2 regions of the Caldanaerovirga acetigignens genome follow, and region 1 is predicted to be linked to the other one. Evidence: riboswitches for the same ligand, from Rfam matches in the RefSeq annotation. Region 1 holds a riboswitch; the other holds the start of a gene.

Region 1 (14,242 bases):
TGGGTCATCCTCAAAGCTATCGGGGCTTTTTTGGAAACTATATCGGCTATCTCCCTGGCGAGTTCTGGCGATACCCCTTTTATCGGCTCTCCTTTGAGCATTCTTTCTACATTTTCTTTGCTGAAAGCAATCTTAATCTCGTTATATTTTTCGGGTATGGGCCTCGGGCGGTATTTGTCAAATTTACCTGCTTCTACCACTTCATTTACGGCTTTCTCTATTTCATCAGGCTCCACCAACTTCGTAACTATTCCAAGTTCCAAGGCTTCTTTGGCGCTTATCGTTTTGCCGGTAAATATAAAATACTTCGCCAGTTCTGGCCCAAGATGCCTTTCGAGCCTTATCAAACCACCAAGCCCTGGGAAAATACCTATTCCAGTCTCAGGGAATCCAAAAGAGCCTTGCGGCGTCGCAATGATTGCCTGGCATGCTAAAGCTACCTCACTCCCGCCTCCCAACGAGAGCCCGTCTAGCAACGCAATCGTCATTTTAGGCGAATTTTCTAACCTGAGTAGAAGTTCGTGCCCTTTTTTCGTAAAATCGTAAGTCTTATCTAGTCTATTGTTTTTTATGTTGTCAACGAAAAATTTTATATCGGCACCTGCAATGAAGGCCTTTCCGCTGCCGCGAAATACTACAGCTTTTACATTTTCGTTCCGCTCAGCTTCATCGAATTTCTTTTCCAACTGATCCATAACGGTGGGATTGAGTGCATTCATTGCCTCTGGGCGGTTAATCGTTATCCATGCTATACCATCCTTTACTTCAAGCTCCACGAACTTGAATTCAAAGGGCACGCCCTTTTCATACTGCTTCTTTAACAGTTCCGGAATTTCAAAATAAGGATGACGCTCCTTCACCTTTTTGACCAGTTCGTAAGCTTTGTCTATGCCTACTCGGTTCATGAGTTCAAAAGGCCCATACCTCCACCTGAGACCCACCTTTGCACCCCTGTCCGTATCTTCTATGCTTGCAACTCCTTCTTCTACAAGCTGTGCAGCAACTCCCATCACCGTCCCGTACAGGCGCTCCGTTATTATATCAAACTTTGACTCATCCACTTCTCCGCTGAGGTCCCAGTCCTGCTTCAAGTCCTCTACCTGTCTGCGCAATGTCTCGGGCGGAGCATAAAACGGTCCTTTCTCCCTGCTGAGCGTCCTTGCGGCATGGAGTCCAATGGGAACTCCGCTGACGTTCATTAGCTCAAATACACCCAGTGTTATCCCAAAAGCCTTCTTTGAAGCCGCATCAATAGTTGGTATGTTGGCCACTCCTTCTTCCAGCATCCGGATGGCTTCCACGTACCATGGAATGAAAAATCTATTTACGCAGAACCCCGGTGAGTCTTTGACTACAATTGTCGTCTTACCGTGGAGCTTAGCAATAAACAGCGCTTTTTCCACCGTTTCCTTGCTAGTCCCCTCGTGAGGCACTATTTCAAGGAGGCGGTTTTTGGCCGGGTGATAGAAGTAATGCATACCCAGGACTCTGTCTGGACGGTTTGTGCATTTTGCAAGGTTCTTGACGTAAAAGCTAGAAGTATTCGTCGCAAGTATTGTTTCTGGCTTACATATTTCGTCCAGCTTTTTGAAAACCTCGCACTTTAACTTTTCGTCTTCAAATACCGCCTCTATGACCAAGTCTGCATCCGCCACTTCCTTAATATCTGTAGTTCCCCGAATCCTCGACATTATCTCCTTGACCTGATCTTCATTGAATATCCCGCGTTCTATAGCTTCCTGCAATAATTCTCTTATTCTGCTAAAGCCTCTCTCGACAAATTCATCTTTTACATCCACCATCGTAACCATTAATCCTTCTTGAGCCATCTTCTGGGCTATGCCGCTGCCCATCGTTCCCGCTCCTATTATGCCTATCTTATATGTTTTTGGCACTATAACTCCTCCTTTCAGCATTCGTTAAGTTTTTTATTTTTGAAAATATAATTTAGCAATTCTCATGCCAATTTTACAATATTTTAAAATCCTTATTATACGGAGAAATTGCGATAACTACTGTATAAAAAAAGGTACATAAAACCCGCCTTATGGCAAAATTTGCGGATTTTATGTACTATCTTTAGTTCATTTTTATAGGCTAATTTTCGGCCTGCACATGCCATTCCTCATGTCAACTTCTATTATTCTCTCCACTTCTTCACCCCGAAAACCTACAAGAAAGCTTGTCATATTGCACGCAGAGCACGCATGGTTGGGAATTATCCTTAACTTTTCTCCGACTTTGACGGCAGTTTCTCCTTCCACTTCCAATTTGCCCACTTCTTCCGAAAGGCTCACCAAAGTAAGCTCCGGATGGCCGACAACGGTGCCGTATCCCTTTAAAAGAGATGTCCCATGGGCTCCCCGATCTAAGCCAAGACATTTGCTTCCCACATCTACAATCAGGTTGCCGGGCCTCGGATTTGAAATTACGGTGCCCATTACAAAAAAGGCACATCTTTCAAAAGGCACGACTCCAAGTGCTACCTGAATGGAATCGTAAAACACATAATTACCCGGCCTTAAGACGTTTATTTTTTCGTCCTCTAGAACATATCTAAACGTAGGCGTGCTTCCGCTGGCAATGATCTCCAAACAAAATCCTTCTTTTTCAAGAAGCTCCGCAGCAGTTTTTAAGGCATTTACTTCTTCTGACGCTATCTTCCTTACTTCTTCCGGATTACTTACTCCGTACACGTGCCCCGGGTGGGTGGCTATGCCTATAAGCTTCAAACTTTTAAAAGCTAAAAGCTTTTTAGCAAGTTTTGCCGAATCCTCTGGGATAACTCCAAACCGTTTCAGGCCGCTATCCACGATTAGCAAGTATTCAAGAGTAATCCCATTTTCTTCAAGTAAAGCGTGGATTTGTTCCGCCGCGTTTATGCAGTCTAAGCTGAGTATTATGCGAGCTTTTTTCGCCAGGCTTACAACTTTTTTTATATTTTCTTTTCCCGCCACCGGATATGCCACCATGATGTTTGTAAACCCTTTCTCAACCAGTTTTTCCGCCTCCAAGAGGGTCCCTACTAGGAAACCTTCGGCACCGGCCGCCTTCTGCATTGCAGCGATTTCAGCGCTCTTGTGGGTCTTTACCATGGGCCAGAGGCGTTTTTTGTTATTCTTAGCAAAATCTGCGATTTCTTTGATGTTTTGTTCCATAATATCTAGGTTGACCAGAAACGCCGGTGTAGGCAGATCGTAAATCTTCATACCGGAATCCTGTTCATCTAAACTGTGCAAACCGCACAAGTTTAGACGGCTGGGCTATTTATATTCCGCCTTTTTAGAGAGTGCCCATTCCCAGCAGGCGGTACTTAAGCACTCCCATAGCATGCCCAAAAAGCAGGGAACTTTAACCTTTTGCTGTGTCCATAATTTAATTTTATTTTCTATTCTACAAGGACTCATATAATCGAAAAAAATATTATAATTAGAAAAGCGGCCGACATAGTAAAATTTATAACATTAAGGGAATTTAATGCTAAAGGTTTTGTAACATTCACACTAATACTAATATAATAAACCAAAACTAAAAGCAATACTTGAACAATAATCCTTAAATAATTGGTGATCTTTATTTTGTTACCGATTTTCTTCCCTGTCATTATCAATTGCAGCACATCTCTAAGATCGTTGTTTATCAACACTTTCGAGGTTTTTTGCGCCAAAACTGAACTTTTTTCTTTAAAAGAAATACTTATATCAGCAAGTTTTAATGCAATTACATCGTTAACTCCATCTCCTATCATGGCAACACGATGTCCTTTCCTTTTTAACGCCTCAACCACAATTCCCTTTTGAGAAGGGGAAAGCCTTGTAAATAATTCAACATCATCACTTTGTAAAGAGACTTCGGATATGCTCATTTTTTCTATATCTTTACCCGTAATTAAATACTTGCCTGTATTTTTAAAGCCAACTTCTTCAGCAATGCGCTGCGCTGTCGCAGTAATATCCCCAGTTAGCATAAGGCATCTCAAACCAGCCTCTTTTAGCTTCCTAAGAACGAACCCAGCTTCTTTTCTTGGTAGGTTTTCAAGAATAATTAGACTTAACAAAATATATCCCTCTTTGGACTCACTATCATAATCCACGTTATCAAAATAATCTAAAGTTTTTAAAGCCATTGCTATAACACTGCTGCCCTTTTGCAAGGCATTATTACATACTTCCCGTATCATCAATAAGAAGTTGCCGTCTATTTTCTTTACCTCTCCAAAAAGAGTCACATATCTGTTGCACTTAGTAAAAATAACCTCTGGATCCCCTTTGGCGTAAAATAAAATATTCTTATTTATCTTATCTACATATCCAGCCACCATATACCTATTCTCGGAACTAAACGGAAGCTCATAAACTCTTTCATACCCTTTTCTTATTTCCTCCACTGAGAAACCATGCTCCTTAGCAAAATGAATTAACGCTTTATCAATAGGATTTAATTTAAAGAGCTCTTCTGTAAATACAAGGTCATTACATAAAACAAATCCATTAAAAACACAAGTTAAAATTTCATTTTTTCGAGTGTATGATTTTATATCTATCTTTTGACTACCGATTATGATCCCTGATACATCCATATCTCGGGAAGTTATGACTCCGGTTTTGTCAAAGCAAACGACATCTATGTCTATTAATGAATCAAAAACCGAAAAATCTCTTATGAAAATGCCTTTTTTAAATAAAAATCGGTTTGATATGTTTAGAATAATATAATTAAATATAACTTGATGTTCGAAAACTATCAACCACAAGTTTGTAGCAAGATATAAGTATAATATAAATTCTAGATTTGCTCTATATAACAGCATCCATAATAAAGCAGGAATTATTAGTATTTGCAAATATATATCCTGTTTAAGCTGTAAAGGAAAGTTGTACCTTAACAGCCCGCTTGTTTTTATGACAGTCTTGCTGGCCTGTATCAGGATTTTACCGTATTCGGTATCTTCCCCTGCAGCCAAAACTATTCCTTTACCGCTTCCCCTCAATACCTTTGTTCCTCTAAAAACCATATTAGACCTTTCCAATGTTGTAACTGTTTCTTTTTCTGTGGCTTTTTTACGGACCGGTTTTATTTCTCCCGTCAAATCAAATTCATCCATCTCTAAATTATTTGCTTCCAAAAGTACAATATCGGCGGGAATGATGTCACCGGTTTGAAAGATAACCAATTCTCCCTTATTTAACTCTTCTTCGTTCTTTAAAGTTATCTCTTCACCCATCATCACTTTTACAATATTTTCAAATCCCTCTCCTCTTGAGTTTTTGCGCTTTTTCATAAAAATTAAATTTTTCTTTTTGCTCCTTTCTTTATATTGTTTTATCTTCCCACATATTCTTTAAATAAACCCCTCTAAAAATTTCTCCTTCATAAATACGTCTAATATATTCCTTAATGTTGGGCAACAAGATAATGTTTTTGAGATCGGATAACGGTATAAAAGACGGCGTTTTCTATTAAAATAATACCTGCTCTCACCTTTATCATTATTAAACCCTCCTCCACAAAGTTCAGTTTAAGTTGGCCATGCAGCAATTTTTAGTTTTTAGATTTAGTGTCTTCATAAAATCTTATTTAGAAAACAGGGCTTTAAGAAATTTTTTTATATCTTCTACATCAGAGGGCGAGACGGAGTCTGGAAAGTATCTGGCCCTTTGGTAAAGCAGAGTAATTCTCTCCACAAAGCCCCCGGCATCTTCAAACGCCTTCTTCAGCCGGGGCATGTATTCAAGGGGCGTCTCTGAGGAATTTCTACAATATCCCTTTTTTGCTGCTTCTTTAAGGATCTGCGCATAAATTCTCCTAATTTTGCCGGCAGGTGAATCCCAATAGGCAGCAGTCCTTTTATAAGAGTTTAATACCTTACCCGTTTTTGTAATCAGCCGCAAAAGACTATTTTTAAAAGAACTGAGTTTAAATACCGTTTCTTTCTCATCTTCCATAAAGTCCTTTTTTTTAGAAGAGGTGTACTTTTTAAGCACCGTCAAGATAAATGTTGCAAAAACCAGTATAACGAGTATAAAACTGGCTATTTTTAAAATAATTTCTAGAACTTCAGGCATAATGTATTCTTTATATTCATACGAAGCGCTTTGAGCACCCGTTTCTCCCGATCCAGCCTGAAAACGTCTGATGTGTGAGTATCTTAGGATGGCGGATAGAATAAAACTCAGCGCGTTAACAAGCGGAGCAAAAAGAGGAGTTAGTATCTTCACCACAACATCTACAAGAGCAAAATAAGTGTCCTTTAAGAGGCTGAAGAAAGATGAAACATAAGCCGGATCGACGAACAGGGCAAAAAGCAGTGCAATAATAACCGCCATTAAAGAAACAATAACAGTTACAAATACCCACTTTTTTTGGGATACATGGAAAGAAATGGTTTCCAGGTTATAGGTGGAGAGCGCTAAAAGTGAAATTAAAATATAGCCTGTAAGCAACAAGAGCAGTTCACCGGTTTTCCCCCTGCCTTTATAAAAAAAGAGCCCCAAAAGGATTAAAAATGTATACTGTTTGAGCCTCACCATCAGCTCGTAATGGCTCAGTACCCAACTGCCCTGCCACACTCCTAGGATAAAGCAAAAAAAAGCGATAGCCAGTTCGTAATAACCGGAGCCGATTTTCAAGACTGTTATTAAAACTAAAACTGAGATGAAAAGCAATTTTCTAAGGCTTTCAAATCTGTAATAAGCGGTATTAAAAATAAGCCCGGCTAAAAGCCACAATAAAACATTATAAGCCGGCAAAAGTACGCCTTCAGGAGCGTATTGTCCGATTACCGAAAGCACGATGAGGGCGAATAAATAGTTGACACCGGAAAAAAGTATGATTTTTAACGCTCTAAACCAATTTGATAAGGGAAATTTCACGCCATGCTTCCTCCCCGAGAGCGTGATACGTGAGGACACCTTCAGGCCCTTTTAGTTTAGCATTCTTTTTTCCCGCAAGAATTAAAACCACATCCATCCCCATTTTCTGCAGCAATTTAACGACCTTTTCGGTGTTTTTACCCCAGATGCCGGTTATGTATATAACTTTGCTGCCTTTTTTTAACATCCCCAGAGTTCTTGGCAATATTTCTTTAATTTCAAATATGCTGTAATTTGAAAGGCGAGCAAGGCATTCCAGGATATTCCTCAGGTGCATCGAACCCGAACCGTAAGGTATCAATGTTATTAAATCGGTATCCTTCTCAGGGGAAGCCATCCTTCCGTTGCTGGCAAGCATCACTTCAAAGCCCTGATCCAAGGCTTTCTTTGCAACCGACGCCGCCAGTATTACAAGGAATTCCGACAGCTCAGGATCGATTCCTTCCCAGGCAATTTCGAATGTGTTTACATCAAGCAGGATGGAAATCCGTTTTGTAAAGCTGGAGTCGTAAACCTTTACCCTGAGCCTGTCAAGTTTGGCCGTGGATTTCCAGTCCACACATTTTAGCAAATCTCCCGGAACATAGTCTCTTGTGCCGGTAAAGCAAAAAGGATCCGTTAAAAGCGTTTTGCGGCCGATGACACCCGAAAGGGTTATGTCCGGTTTGCCTTCTGCTACAATAATATCGACTATCCGAGGATACACTATCAGACTGGCAGTGGAACCCATGGGCTTTTCTTTTTCAAAGAAGCCGAATACGTCTCCTGTACTCAAAATCCCAGGTCCAAAGGCGAAAATCCCGCGGCTTTTACAATAAACCGGGTATTTTCTTCTTATTTTCTGGTACCATAATAGTGAATATAAACCGCTTAAGATTTTCTTATCAGCCCTGTGGTGAGGGACGAGATTCCCCTTTAAAAATTCAACCGCCGCCGGCACCTCGGTATCTACTCTTATCCAGGCAAGCGGAAGGATTTTGGCATTTGTTATCTCCTGTATATAATTTACAGTATCGCCGAAAAACACCCGATCTTTTTCAAAGCGGTGACTGAATTCTAACCCTTTAACACTCAATATACTCCACAAATACGATATCCCAAGAACCGCGGCCACGGCTGCCACAAACACCAATACATGCATAGTTTTTTCCATCCCCGGTATTTATTCAACAGGGACCGCCGTTTTCTCGAGGATTTCGGCTATTACATCCTCGGGCTTGTAATCTCTAAGCAGGTTCTCATGGCTGAGGAGTAACCTGTGACTCAGCACCGGCACGGCCAGATGTTTAATATCATCGGGTATCACGTAATCTCTGCCTTTTATTGCCGCAAAGGCCTTAGCGCATTTATAAAGCAGCAGTGAAGCCCTGGGGCTGGCTCCCAGTTTTACCGCAGGATGGTTTCTCGTCTCCCTAATAACGGTTAGCATATAGTACTCTACGCTTTCATCTACGTTGACGCCTTTTGCCTGCTCCCGCATCGCGAGTATATCTTCGGCATTTAAAACGGGTTTTATTTCTTCTAAAGGATTTCCCGCTCCAAAACGATGAAGTATGGACCTTTCTTCCTCCAACTCCGGATAACCCAGTCTTAACCTCATCAAAAACCTGTCCAATTGGGCTTCGGGCAGGGGAAAGGTGCCTTCCATTTCCACGGGATTTTGAGTCGCAAGCACCAGAAAAGGCTCTTTTAGCCGCCTGGTGACCCCGTCTACGGTGAACTGCCTTTCCTCCATAGCTTCGAGAAGGCTGGACTGGGTCCTGGGAGTTGCCCTGTTTATTTCGTCGGCAAGGAGAACATTTGTCATTATTGGCCCGGGGTTGAACACAAACTCTCCGGTCTTCTGACTGTAGATACTTATCCCTAACACATCCGCCGGCAAAAGGTCAGGAGTAAACTGAATCCTTCCGAATTCCAGGTTTAATGACCTGGCCAGAGCTTTGGCCATCAGAGTTTTGCCCACTCCCGGCACATCCTCCAGCAGCACATGACCGCCGGCTATAAGCGCCGTTAGCACCAATTCGATAACCTGAGTTTTGCCTACAATTACTTTTCCAATGTTATCCACGACAGTAAATATCCTGCGGGAAAACTCAATCCCATCCATTTTACGCAACCCTTTCCAGGTGGTCTTTCAATTCTTTTATCTTACCTTCGATTTCATTCAGCCTTTCTAAAAAGGCTTCCAGTTCTTTCAGCCTGCCCTTTATGCGGTCTTCTCCGGACTTTTTAAGCTCCACAGCCTCTCTTACCGATTCCATTATAACACCGGCGGTTTCTGCAATTTTACCTTCAAGATAATTATAATACTCCTTGAAGGTTTTTTCCATTCTTTGGGCGATGTCGTACCTCACCCGGCCGCACTGCCTATCAAATTGCTGCTGAAGCCAGTTTTTCAAACTGTTGAGGGCCATTTTTCGGGCAATAAAACCGGGGAGAAACGGAGCGATTGATAACGGCGTAGGCAAAAGATAATTCTTTTCCGGTTCCATATTGTAGTAAAAATATCCCGCTTCTTTAAAATTCTCTATTCTCGTAAAGCTCTCAAACTTTATATGAAACATGTTGGCCGTCAATTGCTTGAGTTCCATAATAATCTTTTCCACCTTTTCTCCAAGCCTTCCCGTTATTCTTGCAGACGCCTCGGCCAGGCGTTTAAGTTCCTCTTCCTTCCATGAATCTATGGCCTCAAGGGTCTTCCCGGTTATATATTCTCTGGTCTTTTCTATTAACTCTTTTAACGGCAAAGCTGCGTTGCTTTTGAAATACTCCTCCAGGGCGGCTTCCAGCTTCCTGTATTCGGAATTCTTGAATTTTTCATACTCAGCGTTGAATTGGGCAAGCAGCTCCCTGCTTTCCCCTTCAAAAATAAGCACTACATCCTTTTTCTCATCCTCTATTTCCTCTATTTTCTTTCTTAGAACCTCTATATTTTTTTCCAGGTCCTCTAGAGGAGTCTTTATTGCACTTGCTTCTAGTTCAATATCAAACCTCAACATTGATGTAAATCTCAGCGCATTGTTGCAGCTTGAAAGCAAGAGGGCCTTGCCTTTTTCCTTAGTTATGAATTCATCTAGCATTGACAAAAACTCCGGCAATCCGCTGAGCCTTAACCTATCCTCATCGTGCGTCTCCTTTGCTTCCAGCGCCATTTTGGCGGAAAGGGGAAAAATTTTGATTTCTTCGTAGCCCAACTTCTCTTTTAAAATACCACGAGCAAAATCAAGGGCCTCTTTCACATCATTTTCTTCAGTGTAATCTATCTTGTTCAGCACAAAAAAAATCCTAACGGCATGCTCCTTCACGTCTTTTAGAAATTCGTATTCATTTTGGGAAACAGGAGAATCTATGGTAAAAAGGAATATGGCTGCATCGAGTTTTGGTAGAAAATGATACGTCGTATCGGTGTTGTGCTGGTAGACAGATCCGACACCCGGTGTATCTATCAAAATTACGCCTTTTTTGAGAAACTCCGATGGATATTCTACCACTATCTCCTTTACTTTCTTTTCATTGCCCGGGTTACCCTTTTCGGTTGCGTACTTGTCCAATTCTTTAACATTTATTTCTTCCTCAGAACCGTCCAAAAAATTAACCGTCACTTTCAGCGTGGGGCCGTATTTTATTACAGTAACTACAGAAGTAAGCGGCACAACTGCGGTTGGTACTACTTTTTCTCCCAGCACTGCATTAATAAATGTGGATTTCCCTCGTTTAAATTGGCCCACAACTGCCAAGTTAAACCTATTTTTCAAAAGTTTATCTAATTCATAATCTATATCTGCGGTTATCGTTTCGTCTTTTTTATAATCGGTTATCTTTTTTGCCTCTTTTAAGCATTGGATCAACTGTTCTTTCGTTTTTTCGAAATCTAGCACTTCTTTCTCACCTCTCTTTGAAACGTAAAAAGCTCCTACAATATCTCATGATATTGTAGGAGCTATTAGCCTGAAGGCAGTTACGGTGAGCTCCATCACCTATTAACTTGCTATTATATATTATATATCTTTTTCCGATTCAGGGCAACAATATCGAAACACCTCATTTATGATCTTTATCCGAGTATTTTATTACCTCCACGTCTTCAACCGTTATCAATCCCTCTTTTACAATTTCTTTTATATGTGAGATGAATCTTTCTATTCTTTCTTCCTTATCTACAATATCCACTATGATCGGAAGGTCGCTGGATAAAACCAATACCCGTGCTGAATGAATGCGACTTTTTGCCCCAAAACCCTCTATACCCCTAACGACAGTGGCACCAGCCATACCCATTTCTCTAGCTTTTAGAACAATCGCATGATATAGCGGCTTTCCCGCATATTTGTCATTCTCGCCTATATATATCCTCACTCGTTTTGCCGGTCCTATTACATCCATTTCACACCAATCCCTTCACACCGGCTATCAAATTAATTAAATTTATTCCCAAAAAGGTCGCTACTAGCCCTCCCAGCACATTGCTCACTACATTAATCAATGCACCTTTCAAACTGCCTTCATACAACATAATCAGGGTCTCTAGAGAAAATGTTGAAAAGGTCGTAAATGCGCCCAAAAAACCTATCATTATAAAAAACTTAATAATGTTCTCAGAGACAATAAAATTCATTGAAAGAGAATACAACAATCCAAGTAAAAACGAGCCGGTCAAATTTATGAATAAAGTTCCGAAAGGAATGTCCGTGGTAATTTTATCGTTAAGCCACGCTGATAGAATATACCGGGCTAAGGCACCAAGAGCTCCTCCTATTGATATATATAAGTAGATGAGCTTTTTTTCCAATTAAGTCGACTCCTTTCCAACTTCTACTTCGTCTTTTTTTGCAGATATCACAAAGACTCCTGTGGAGCGAAATCCCCAGCAGGAGTCTTCTTCCTCTTACTTCATGAAAAGCGGTGCGAACACCAGAGATACAATGGTCATGAGTTTTATCAATATATTCAGAGAAGGTCCAGCGGTATCTTTGAACGGATCTCCCACCGTATCTCCTACTACGGCTGCTGCATGAGTCGGCGTGCCCTTTCCGCCGTAATTTCCTTCTTCTATATACTTTTTAGCGTTGTCCCAGGCACCGCCGGAGTTAGCCATCTGAATCGCAATCATAACGCCGGTAACCAGGGCACCCGCAAGGAGCCCCCCTAACGCCTCTTTGCCGAAAATGAAACCTACCGCTAAAGGTGCGGCAACAGCCATGAGACCCGGAATTATCATTTCCCTGAGGGCCGCCTGCGTGCTTATGTCCACACACCTTGCGTATTCAGGCTTGGCCTTTTCTTCCATTATGCCCGGGATTTCCCTGAACTGCCGGCGTACCTCTTCTATCATCTGATAAGCAGCCTTACCTACCGCCTCCATGGTCATGGCAGAAAACAGATACGGCAACATGCCTCCTATGAAAAGCCCAACTATAACATCTGCCCGAAGGAGGTTTATCCCCTCAGTTAATCCTGCTGCCGTGGTGTACGCTGAAAATAGAGCCAGCGCCGTCAGCGCCGCCGAACCGATGGCAAACCCTTTCCCCATAGCCGCCGTCGTGTTACCTACTGCATCCAATTTGTCGGTTATCTTTCTGACCGATGGGTCGAGCTCGGCCATTTCCGCAATACCGCCAGCGTTATCGGCTATGGGACCGTAAGCATCAACAGCTACAGTCATTCCCGTGGTAGACAGCATACCTATGGCCGCCAGTGCTATGCCGTAAAGCCCAGCAAATTTATAAGATATTATAACCGCCAGCGCAATAAATAACACAGGAAGGCCGGTGCTTTTCATTCCTACAGCCAATCCAGTTATAATGTTGGTAGCAGGGCCAGTTTGAGAAGCTTTGGCTATCTCTTTAACTGGGTTATAACTCGAAGAAGTATAGTACTCGGTGAGCATTCCAATGATAATACCAACTATAATACCAGAAGCCACAGCATAAAAGGCATTAATTTCGTTTAAGAAATAAACGCTCAGCAATAAAGTTGCCACAATCACAAGTATGCCGCTGGCAAAGGTACCGTTCCTTAAAGCCTTTTGCGGGTCGGCTCCTTCTCCTGTTCTTACGAACATCGTCCCTATTATAGAGCTAAGTACGCCGGCCGCCGCCACCAGCATTGGGAAAATTATGCCCTTTATACCGTAAGGCTGTCCTGTAACGGTGCTAACGGCCACGGCGCCGATTGCCATACCGGATACTATCGAGCCTACGTACGACTCGAAAAGGTCGGCTCCCATACCTGCTACATCTCCTACGTTGTCACCTACGTTGTCCGCTATTACCGCGGGATTTCTCGGGTCATCTTCAGGGATGCCTGCCTCAACCTTTCCTACCAGGTCTGCCCCGACATCTGCAGCTTTGGTGTAAATTCCTCCTCCGACCCTGGCAAATAGGGCAATAGAACTCGCCCCTAAGGCAAAGCCGTTTATCACGTCGAAGCTCTTTACATTCGACGGGTCTCCGAAAACAAAGTAAAGTATCCCAAGTCCCAATATTCCCAATCCAACGACCGACATTCCCATAACCGCGCCGCCCGAAAATGCTATAGAAAGGGCCTTATTCATTCCCTCCCGCGCGGCATCTGCCGTCCTCACATTAGCCCTAGTTGCCACGTTCATTCCTATAAACCCCGCAAGAACCGATGCCACTGAACCGGTTATGTAGCTTATGGCAGTCTGCCAGTTTATAAAAAAGCCAATTATAAGGAACATAACTAATACAAAAATCACTAAAGTCCGGTATTCTCTGAATAGAAAAGCCATGGCGCCTTCATGAATCGCGTCAGATATTTCCCTCATTTTTGCGGTACCTGCTGGACTTTTGATGATTCTAATAGCAAGCAGGTAGGCGAATAACAGCGCAAGCAATCCCGCAAGGGGCGCAAGTACTATTAAATTTTCCATCAGTCTCCCCCCACAAAGTCTGTTATTTTAAAACTACCATCATTAAGATGGATAGTCCAAGGAAAGCTACTGCTAAAATTTCCGTAAACTTTGCCAATTTGTCATCAATACCCTTTTTCTTCCCGAAAAAAACCTCCGCTCCACCTGAAATAGTTCCTGAAAGGCCGGTACTCTTCCCTGATTGCAAAAGGACTGTAGCTATAAGTCCTATGCAAATAAGAACGTATATCATTGAAAAAACGATGCGAAAAGCCTGCACCTCCTGCACCCCCTTTTTCAATTAACGAATGTAATTTTATCACAATATGCCTAAAAACTCAATATTGCCAGCCGTCTTATGAAAAGGCAAATAAAGAAAACCCTTCACTATAAAAAGGGCCTGCAAAAATATTAATCACTATTCTTTGTCCGCAGTAGACTTGTTTTCGAAGACGATTTCCTCTTTTTCCCCGTTTTCTTTTTCAATCTGAATGGTACA
Region 2 (5,754 bases), on a different contig from region 1:
GAACAGGAAAAAGATGTAAAATTGTTGACTAATCAGGGTGAAAGGCCAAATATTGGGGAGTCCCAGCTTTTACTAGATATAGCAGAAAAATTATCTTTTTCAGCGAGACAACTATTGTGGAAAATGGACGAAAACTCGTCGAAACTTAAGTTGCTCGTTAATTTGTCGAGAGAAGTAACAAATAATAGCATTGAAAGTGCTACAGGCCTAGAAGAGTGTAGCTCGTCGGTAGAAGAATTACTGCAGCACGCTGAGGAGGTTGATCTAAAAACCAGAATAACATGCAAGGAATCCGAACAATTAGTTAAAATTTCCAGCGAAAATCGTGAGATAATTTTGAAAGCAGGGAGTGTGCTTACAGAAATTTCACGTGAAGTCCTTAATGCCGCAGAAGTCATCGGAAAACTTCATAGTGTAACTGAAAAAATTGAGTCTTTTGCGAATAGAATAAAAAAAATTGCAGAACATACTAATCTGGTGGCGCTAAATGCTGCAATAGAAGCAGCGCGAGCTAGTGGAGCTGGGCGGGGTTTCGCAGTTGTAGCTGATGAAGTTAATAAACTTTCCAAGGAAAGTAAGGCTGCTGCACAACAAGTTAGGGATACTATTATAGAAGTGAAGCAGGGATTTAATACAGTAAGTAATGTTATTTCTTCAGGGGTTCACCGAATAAGCGGGGTTGAAGAGATAACTTATAATTCAACTGTAGCATTAGAAAAGATCATTAAACAATTACAGGAAATAAATGTTATAACAAATGATTTATCAGAGCTCATTTCCAATCACACATTAACGATTCGAGAGGTAGCTAGGGTGATTGAACAGCTCGCAACGAGGACAGAAGAAAATGCTCAATCAATGAATAAAGCTATGGAAACAATTGAAGGGTTAGAAAGAAGTAATCAAGAGGTTTTATCGTTAGCTAATTTGGTAAGCAATAAAGCCTCGGAATTACAAAAATATTCTATTAAATATAAGAACAAAGATGAGCTAATTTTTGGCGTAAATCCTTTTGTAGAGCCCCAAAAAGTTAAGGAATTATATGTGCCTATCATCGAAAGCGTGGTTAAGCAGATAGGATATAATGCTAGAACAATTATTGCTTCTGATTATTCCGATCTGGCTAGATGTCTTTTGGATGGCATAGCGGATATTGGCTGGTTTTCTCCTTTAGCTTTTGTAAATGCGAGGGAACAAGGAAAGATCGTTCCACTTGTCACTCCCGTCGTAAACGGTACTCCTTATTATGAGGGGTATATTATTGTTCATAAAAAAAGCGGGATTATTTCTCTTGAAGAATTGCGAGGGAAAAAAGTTGCTTTCGTAGATCCTAAATCTGCTTCGGGATATGTTTTTCCACGATATTTGTTAAAAAAAGCAGGCATAGATTTAGAGTGTGATCTAGAGGCACTTTTTCTTGGTACTCATGATAAAGTGATAAATTCTGTGCTCTCACAGACGGTGGATGCAGGAGCTACTTACTCTGATGCGTGGAAACTGATGCGCCAAAAAGGATTTCCTGTTGATACTGAATTAAGAATTATTGCCAAAACCGAACCGATTCCAAAAGATGTTATAGCTGCAAGAGCTGACCTGCCTCCTGAAATTATAGAACAGTTAAAAAAATCGTTCATAAACTTAAAAAACACTCAATTTGGGAAAGAAATTTTGAACGCATCACCTATTGAAGATTTTATTTTTACTGATGAGGCCAAGTACGATATATTTAAACAAATTATGATCTGATACTTTCCAAAATATCTAATTTACTAATTTATAGCTGATATCGAAATATATGACTTGACATGATCCGTTGTGCGATAAAATACATTGTAAAAGTTAGATCGATGAATAATTGATACACGTTTGATGTCGAACATTAAAGGTAATGGAGTCCACCATTAACTGCCCGTATAAAGGGTTGATGACTCCTCTCAGTGAAATAACTGTGGGGAGTTTTTATTTTCAGCAAAAACTTTTTAAAAGAAAATTGCCAGGAGGGTTTAAAATGGATAAGGAGAAAAAGACGCGAATTAGAAATAACAGCTTTCTCAAATTGGGGAGCCCACGTCATTTTCTGTTCTCAAAAAATATATGCAGGAGCATAACATTCTATAAAAATTAAATTGACATACATATTCCATTGCCGTATAATATGACCAAGAGGTCATTATGACTTTTTAGTCATATTTTTTTAAACATATTATGACCATCTGGTCATAAAAATGATTAAAGGAGGTATTAAATGCCAAAGTCAACTTTTTTTAATCTGCCTGAGGATAAAAAAAACAAAATTATAGAAGCGGCTATTGATGAATTTTCAAAGCATCCTTATAAACAGGCGAGCGTTAACAGGATAGTAGAGAAAGCGGGCATAGCTAAAGGGAGCTTTTATCAGTATTTTGAGGATAAGAAAGACCTGTATAAATTCATTATTGAAATATGTGCTCAAAAAAAGATGGTGTATATGCAGCATATTATGAAGGATTTTGAAAAGCTTAATATTTTTCAGCTCATACGCGAGCTTTATATTGCTGGAATAAAGTATGCAAAAGATAATCCCAGGATTTTTTCTATCGGGGCCAGATTTTTAAAAGAAAAGGATAGGGAGTTATTTGACGAAATAATGGAAGATTCGAGAAAAAAAAGCGGGGATTTTTTCAGATACCTTTTGATGAAGGGAATTGAAAGAGGAGAGGTAGATCCTGCCATTGATGTGGATCTGGTGTCCATGCTTATTACTTCTTTAAGCATTGATATTTCGGAGTATTATCTAAAGACGAGAGAAGGTGAAGACCTCATGGGTATATACAACCTGGTGGATAAGATGCTTTATATTATTGAAAATGGCATTAAAGCAAAAGGAAAGGGGAATTAAAATGCTTTCCGTAAAAAATCTTTATTTTTCATATACTAATGACGAACATTATGCGATTTTTGATTTAAATTTTGAAATTGAAAAGGGGGAGATTTTCGGATTTTTAGGGCCCAGCGGGGCAGGGAAATCTACAACGCAAAAAATTTTAACCGGGCTTCTTCCTTTACAAAAGGGTGAAGCAAGCATTGCAGGTATAAACATTAAAAAACCTACCGAGAAATTTTTCAATATTATAGGGGTATGCTTCGAACAGCACAATGTTTATAAAAAGTTGACGGGTTTAGAAAACCTGGAATTTTACAGAAGGATGTTCACCGTGCCGACCGAAGAACCCATTAAACTTTTAAGAATGGTAGGATTAGAAAAAGACGCAAAAAAGAGAACCGGAGAATATTCAAAAGGCATGATGCAGAGGCTGGTTTTCGCGAGGTCTATGATAAATAACCCCAAAATGTGGTTTTTGGATGAGCCAACCTCAGGTTTAGACCCAAATACGGCGAGTATTATAAAAGAAATAATATGGCAAAAGAAAAAGGAAGGGGTAACCGTTTTTTTAACAACCCACAATATGTATATTGCGGATGAACTGTGCGATAGAGTTGCTTTTATTAATAACGGGAAAATAGTCCTTATAGATGCTCCTCGAAACTTAAAATTGAAATACGGAAAAAACATGGTAAGGGTAGAATATAAGGAAGAGGGAGTTTTAAAAAGGGAATTGCTGTCAATGGAAAGCGATGAAGACAAGGAGAGATTGAATTATTTAATTAAGGAAAAAGATATCGAGACGGTTCATTCTCAGGAAGCAACCCTTGAAGAGATCTTTATTAAGGTGACGGGTAGGGGGTTGAGTTGAGGTGTTTAAAAGATTATTTTCCCTGCTTAAAAAGGATTTGATAATTGCCTACAGGAATTTCTTTTTTTTGATCGTTGGGGCTACGGCATTGCTTTTTGCGCTATTAACCAACTACGTATTTCCGGAGGAAATAAATATAGAACCCAAGGTTTTTTACTATATAGAAGATAAAAGCAGTTCTAATGAAGCCGTCAGTCGTGTAATAGAAAAGGCTAAGCTTGAAAACAACAAAATATTTGAGGTAAATTCAATAAAAGAATTGGAAGAAAAAATGAACAGGGATTTTAACAGCATAGGTATGATAATAAAAAATTCTTCGAAGAAGCCTGAAATAGAGTTTATCTTTCAGGGGTACGAAAATCAGAAAATAAGAAACGTATTACTATTGTCTTTTAAACAAGAAATATTGAAAAATATGAATATAACTATGCCTGAATTATTGACACTACCTTTGAATAAATACAGTATCGTAGAAGAAATACCCTTTAATAAAATGATGATTCCGGCTTTTATAGTAATGGAATCTATTCTGCTAGGATATTTCCTTATAGCCGCCTTGATTTTTATGGAAAAAGAGGAGGGGACCATTAAGGCTCTTTTTGTCGCACCGGCAAAAATTACCGAATACCTTTTTTCTAAAGTAATTTTAATGGTTATCCTTGGGATTATTTCTTGTTTAATCCTAACATTTCTCACGATGGGCTATAAAGTAAATTATTTGTGGTTAATAATTTATTTAATCCTGGGGAGTATTGCGGCAGCTTTGCTGGGACTGATTTTGGCGAGCTCTTTTGATAACATTTCTCAAGCAAGTGTATGGATAATCGCGATAAGCGTGCTATTTTCCCTGCCTTTCCTTTCATATTTTTATCCAAATTTTGCTCCTAATTTGGTAAAGGTTATTCCTACCTATTATTTGCTCTTTACCGCAAGAGAAATTATTTTCCCAACGGGGAATTCTGGTATTTTGTGGACGGGGATTATGGGTTTGGTTATTTTCAATATTATAGGTTTTATTCTTACCGCGAAACTTTATAGAAAATACTTGCTATAGGAATTAGGAGGTGGAAAAATGCGAAGGATTTTAAATATATTTAAAAGGGATTTATCAGGCAGTTTGAGGGATTCGCTGCTTTTGTACATGACAGTAGCACCCGTTATTTTAGCTTTGGTATTAAGGTTTTTTATAACCGGAGCTGATGCTGCAGCGCTGCAGTTTGCGGTATATAAGAATGTCGAAGGAAAAGTGATTGAAGAATTGAGAAAATACGGCACTGTGGAAGTTTTTGAAGATAAAGAAGGCGTTGAAAAAAGGATCTGGGGTCCAGATGATGTTGCGGGAATAATTAAGGTCGGGAATGATTACAGAATAATTTTGGAAGGGAATGAATCTGGGGACACAAAAGAGCTTTCTCAAATGATAATGAAGGATATCCTTTATCCTAAAGATATTGGGGTAAATTTCGTTGTAAAGGATTTGGGAAGAAAGAATTCTCTTGTTGCGGTAGTTGAAGCAGCCTCGCTCTTTATAATGCTTTTCACATTATGCGGAGCGGTAATAGGTTTTAATATAATTGAAGAAAAAGAATCCCAGACTTTAAGTGCTTTGTCCGTTACTCCGATGAGAGGATATGAGTACATTATCGGTAAGAGTTTGACAGGTATATTACTCCCGCTTATTTTGGGGTATATTCTTATCTGGCTCCTTGGGATAAAAAATATAGATTTAGGGAAGCTTTTTGTAATGACTTTATGTGGAACTATAATAGCCGTTTTAGTGGGCTTTTTAGTGGGTTCTTTAAGCGGAAATCAGATTGCGGGGATTGCAAATTTAAAGGTGCTCGGCATAATTTTATCAGGCTCAGTAGTAGGTGCTTTAATGCTTCCCGAAAGTAAACAAATTTTCCTTTACTGGATTCCCACCTACTGGTCTTTCAAAGGGTTTTATGGTATTTTTATAGGAAATATTTCTTGGAGGCAAATAATCATTTACAATGCATGGGTTGTTGGGTTAAGTATT

What was found. Region 1 has a riboswitch for fluoride ahead of BUB66_RS03315 (dynamin family protein). Riboswitches for the same ligand answer to the same signal wherever they lie in the genome.
Region 2: linked by a shared signal. The riboswitch ahead of BUB66_RS06870 (TetR/AcrR family transcriptional regulator) and the one ahead of BUB66_RS03315 (dynamin family protein) in region 1 are both predicted to bind fluoride.

What each region holds. Positions count from the first base shown of each region.
Region 1 covers NZ_FRCR01000003.1:111,099-125,340, forward strand. Annotated here, with positions in the region: gene BUB66_RS03285 (3-hydroxyacyl-CoA dehydrogenase/enoyl-CoA hydratase family protein) at 1-1,895, opposite strand, end outside; gene BUB66_RS03290 (alanine racemase) at 2,091-3,209, opposite strand; gene BUB66_RS03295 (HAD-IC family P-type ATPase) at 3,404-5,281, opposite strand; gene BUB66_RS03300 (DUF4129 domain-containing protein) at 5,574-6,872, opposite strand; gene BUB66_RS03305 (DUF58 domain-containing protein) at 6,844-8,025, opposite strand; gene BUB66_RS03310 (AAA family ATPase) at 8,035-8,970, opposite strand; gene BUB66_RS03315 (dynamin family protein) at 8,981-10,750, opposite strand; fluoride riboswitch at 10,800-10,859, opposite strand; gene BUB66_RS03320 (DUF190 domain-containing protein) at 10,914-11,255, opposite strand; gene crcB (fluoride efflux transporter CrcB) at 11,257-11,661, opposite strand; gene BUB66_RS03330 (sodium-translocating pyrophosphatase) at 11,758-13,764, opposite strand; gene secG (preprotein translocase subunit SecG) at 13,787-13,996, opposite strand; gene BUB66_RS03340 (DUF4342 domain-containing protein) at 14,162-14,242, opposite strand, start outside.
Region 2 covers NZ_FRCR01000007.1:85,421-91,174, reverse strand. Annotated here, with positions in the region: gene phnD (phosphate/phosphite/phosphonate ABC transporter substrate-binding protein) at 1-1,746, shown strand, start outside; fluoride riboswitch at 1,876-1,941, shown strand; gene BUB66_RS06870 (TetR/AcrR family transcriptional regulator) at 2,246-2,878, shown strand; gene BUB66_RS06865 (ABC transporter ATP-binding protein) at 2,880-3,734, shown strand; gene BUB66_RS06860 (ABC transporter permease) at 3,736-4,788, shown strand; gene BUB66_RS06855 (ABC transporter permease) at 4,807-5,754, shown strand, end outside.